DNA from 2 places in the Serratia aquatilis genome. Region 1 is predicted to be linked to the other one. Evidence: predicted binding sites of a transcription regulator. Region 1 holds the regulator's gene; the other holds the start of a gene.

Region 1 (2,406 bases):
TCAAGGTCCGAGTTGCTACGATGCAGGTCCAGATAATCATGGAACAGTTTTACCGACTCTTCTTTAGGCGTGTAATAACGGAATACACGCGGACCATCGTGAATAAACACGTGGCTAGGCAGAATGGTGCCATCGATTTCGAGCGGTTTAAGGGGGTCGGGCAGATCTTGCTCCAGGCACTGGGTGCGCAGAGTCAACAAATCCGCTTTGGAATTATAGGGTAAAACGTACAAAATCGGCCGAGAGGGATCCAACCCTAACTCCGTGACCGGATCTGAAGGGATAACCTTACTTTTTACCAACAGTTTCATTGGTAAACTCAATAACTTATAATAAATTATACGCCAACCTGACATAACAACATGAAGCCTCTTGTTAGCAATCCGCCGCAAGCATACCAGAAACCGGAAAATGGGTCTTTGGTGTTGGGAAATCCAGAGCCATCAAGGGCAAAGGATAGACTTAACTAGATTATACCGCATGCATGCCAGCTTGCAGCACTGACCACTGCGTTACTCAGTAAATAGCAAGTCATAAGCCCGCAGCCTGAATGATGGTGGCTATATCACTTACCTCTGTAAAAGGTGCTCTTAACATGGCAAATCAAGCAACTGGCCTGAAGCGTATCGTCAAAGCCGTGGGTTATTCATATAAAGGGTTATCCGCCGCCTGGCACAATGAAGCCGCATTCCGTCAGGAACTGGTTGCCGCCGTGCTGGCTATCATACTGGCGAGCTGGCTGGATGTCGGGGCGATAGCGCGCATTTTATTAATTGGTTCGGTGCTGCTGGTGATGATTGTCGAAATACTCAACAGTGCTATTGAGGCTGTGGTTGATCGTATCGGGACGGACTATCACGAATTATCAGGGCGAGCAAAAGACATGGGCTCTGCGGCGGTATCGTTGGCGATTATTCTGGCGTTGTTTGTTTGGGGCTCGGTGCTTTGGCTGCATTTCGTTGGAAACTGAAGCGATAATGTTGTCAATGGGGGCGCTAATCCCTGATTTTTATTCATTCTTAGGTTCCCAATCAAGAGTTACCTGTATATACTCACAGCAAGACTGTATAAACAAACAGGGGGCGGAATGAAAGCACTAACGACCAGACAGCAAGAGGTCTATGACCTGATTCGCGATCATATTTCTCAAACGGGTATGCCACCGACGCGTGCCGAGATCGCAACACGTCTGGGGTTCCGTTCGCCAAATGCTGCTGAAGAGCATCTGAAGGCGCTGGCCCGCAAAGGCGTAATCGAGATCGTCTCCGGTGCCTCTCGTGGTATCCGCTTGCTGATGGAAGAAGAAGAGGGGTTGCCTTTGGTTGGCCGTGTCGCGGCAGGTGAGCCTCTACTGGCTCAGCAACATATCGAAGGGTACTTTAAAGTCGATCCTTCCCTATTCAAACCTAATGCCGATTTCCTGTTGCGCGTTAGCGGTATGTCAATGCGCGATATTGGCATTCTCGACGGTGATTTGCTGGCGGTGCATAAAACCCAGGATGTGCGTAACGGCCAGGTAGTTGTCGCCCGTATTGAAGACGAAGTCACTGTAAAACGCTTGAAGAAGCACGGTAACGTTGTTGAGCTACTGCCTGAAAACAGTGACTTTCAGCCGATAGTCGTTGATCTGCGTCAGCAGAATTTTACTATCGAAGGCTTGGCCGTTGGCGTGATCCGCAACGGTAACTGGATTTAAGCGTTACAACCGATATACTCGCCATACTTCAAGTTGCATGTGCATGTGCGTTGGCTTTCCTCACTCACCCCAGTCACTTGACTTGCGTAAGCTCCTGGGGATTCGTTGCGTTGCCGCCTTCTTGCAACTCGAATTATTTAGAGTATGTAGCCGCCCATTTTATCTGCCGGCATGTTTCAGGTTACGGCCATTAAAGCGGCTGATTGAAAGATGACGGATATATCGCCCCAGCTAGCTCTGGGGCGATATCTTTTCTGAACCCCTATCCAACTTACTTTCCTCGGGAACATATCGCTATGCGCCTGTTTTCTGCTTTCACCAGTGATACCGATAAAGCCCTGTGGCGTCTGGCACTGCCGATGATCTTTTCCAATATAACGGTTCCCTTGCTTGGCCTGGTGGATACAGCCGTTATCGGTCATCTTGACAGCCCGAGCTATCTTGGTGGTGTCGCCGTCGGTTCAATGGTGACCAGCTTCCTGTTTATGCTAATGCTGTTTTTGCGCATGAGCACTACCGGCCTCACAGCACAGGCGTTGGGAGCACAAGACCCACTGAAATTGGCACGCGCTTTTATGCAACCATTTTTACTGGCTCTGTTGGCAGGGATGACTATCGTGGTGTTGCGTACGCCGTTGATCTCGCTGGCGCTGCACGTAGTGGGTGGCGATAGGGAAGTGTTGGCGCAAGCAAAACTATTTCTGGAGATC
Region 2 (2,406 bases), 1.7 Mb from region 1:
GAAGTGAACAAGCCTTTTCCGGTTTCTGGCGCAGTTGCGCAAGTGGTACGCGAAGCCAAGCGTATTAACCACGTTACCGATGGTGCCCTGGATGTAACCGTTGGGCCGCTGGTTAACCTCTGGGGTTTTGGTCCGGAAGAGCGCCCGGTTAAAGCGCCTAGTGCTGAAGAGTTGGCGCAGCGCCGCCTGTGGACAGGGATCGACAAGCTATCGGTAGAGGATAATGCGTTGGTAAAACGCATCCCAGAACTGTATGTCGATCTCTCTTCGATCGCCAAAGGCTACGGTGTTGATGTGATTGCACACTACCTGCAATCACAGCACATCAAAAACTATATGGTAGATATTGGTGGGGAAGTACGAACCCGCGGTCATAACGGTGAAAAGAAACCTTGGCGCATTGCTATCGAACGGCCCACAGCGGATAGTGAACGTAATGCTCAGTTGGTGATTGAACCGGGTGAAATGGCAATGGCGACTTCCGGTGATTACCGAAATTACTTCGAAGATAACGGGGTGCGCTATTCTCATACTATCGACCCGTTAACCGGTAGACCGATTACCCATAATCTGGTTTCGATCACGGTAATCAGCCCATCGTGTATGACGGCAGACGGCCTTTCTACTGGCTTGAATGTCATGGGGCCGGAACGGGGGATGGCGTTAGCCAATCTGTTGAATATTCCGGTGTTTATGATTGTGAAAACCGCAAACGGGTTTGAAGAACGCTATTCCGATGCGTTCAAACCCTACTTGGGGAAAAGTTAGTGGGGCGTTTATGCTGACGGTATTTGTTGCATCATTTGTGTTGTTTATGCTGGTGGTGGGCGGCATGTCGCTAGGCTATGTGTTTCGGCGCAAAACCCTGCAGGGGAGTTGTGGTGGAATTACCGCCTTGGGAATGGAGAAGGTTTGCGACTGCCCTGAACCCTGTGATGCGCGCAAGAAGCGTATGGCAAAAGAAGCACTGCGGCGTGAACAACTGAATAAGCACCGCATTCTCTGAGACTGAAAGGCCCTGCTGATAGGGCCTTTCAGCTATCTAGGCTGTATCTCTGCACTGTAAAACAGTGTGCTGATGATGTACGCACTATTGAGCTTTCCATAATTAGCTGTATACTTATACAGTGCTGTTAGGAGGGGCGATGCGTAAAATCATTCACGTTGATATGGACTGCTTCTTCGCTGCGGTTGAGATGCGCGATGATCCCAGCCTGCGCGATATTCCATTAGCTATTGGTGGCAGCGCCGAGCGGCGTGGTGTGATCAGTACAGCCAACTATCCTGCGCGCCGTTATGGAGTGCATAGCGCAATGTCTACCGCTATGGCGTTCAAACTGTGCCCCCAGCTTAAATTATTGCCCGGTAGGATGGCGGCCTATAAGGAAGCTTCGCAGCATATTCGTGAAATTTTTGCCCGTTATACCCCCCTGATTGAACCCCTTTCGTTGGACGAGGCCTATCTGGATGTCAGCAACAGCAGCCAATGTAATGGTTCCGCTACGTTGATCGCTCAAGAGATCCGTCAGGCAATATCCGACGAACTGAGTCTCACCGCTTCGGCAGGTATTGCACCAATCAAATTCCTGGCCAAGATCGCTTCCGAATTGAATAAACCTAACGGTCAGTTTGTGATTACTCCCGCTCAGGTTCCGGCATTTCTGCAACAACTCCCATTGAGCAAAATTCCAGGTGTGGGCAAGGTCACCGCCAAACGCTTGGAGGAACTGGGGTTAGTCACCTGCGCAGATGTACAACGCTATGATTTGGCGGCGTTACTAAAACATTTTGGTAAATTTGGCCGGGTGCTGTGGGAACGCTGCCAAGGGATCGATGAGCGTGAGATTTCTCCCGATCGTCTGCGGAAATCGGTAGGGGTGGAGCGAACGTTAGCGGAAGATATTCACCATTGGGAAGAGTGTGAAAAGCTGATTGTCGATCAGCTCTATCCAGAATTGGAGATGCGGTTACGCAAGGTTAAACCCGATCTCTGCATTGCCCGCCAGGGGGTCAAGCTCAAGTTTCAGGATTTTCAACAAACCACCCAGGAACATGTTTGGCCAGTGCTGAATAAAGAGGATTTGCTCAACGTCGCCCGTCAGGCGTGGCATGAAAGGAGAAATAGCCGCGGTGTACGTTTGGTTGGTCTGCATGTCACGCTGCTGGATCCCCAACTTGAGCGGCAGTTGGTACTGACATGGTAAAAAATCGTTATTGCGCTCCGAATAACTTGTTTTAGCCCATAGTTAATCTGAAATTTTTGCCGTTTTGGAACCCATCGGAGTTGATGTGCGCTTGGTGCTTGAAGTGGCCGTTTTTTTCGGTGATGCCTGACTATGGCTGCATACATTCACTGTCAAAATATTAGGCTGTGTCCCTTAATTGCACGCGAGCGCCGCTTGCGGT

The links. Region 1 encodes LexA, which represses DNA repair genes until DNA is damaged. Its sites were predicted from a motif close to TNCTGTATGTACATACAGNA; they were not measured.
Region 2: dinB (DNA polymerase IV) is a predicted target of LexA. The motif match lies at 1,111-1,130, and genes of this name have one in related genera.

What each region holds. Positions count from the first base shown of each region.
Region 1 is NZ_CP173186.1:449,880-452,285, forward strand. It holds gene plsB (glycerol-3-phosphate 1-O-acyltransferase PlsB) at 1-356, opposite strand, end outside; gene SAQUA_RS01985 (diacylglycerol kinase) at 596-970, shown strand; gene lexA (transcriptional repressor LexA) at 1,088-1,696, shown strand; gene dinF (MATE family efflux transporter DinF) at 1,993-2,406, shown strand, end outside.
Region 2 is NZ_CP173186.1:4,130,561-4,132,966, reverse strand. It holds gene SAQUA_RS18640 (FAD:protein FMN transferase) at 1-768, shown strand, start outside; gene nqrM ((Na+)-NQR maturation NqrM) at 779-1,006, shown strand; gene dinB (DNA polymerase IV) at 1,146-2,204, shown strand.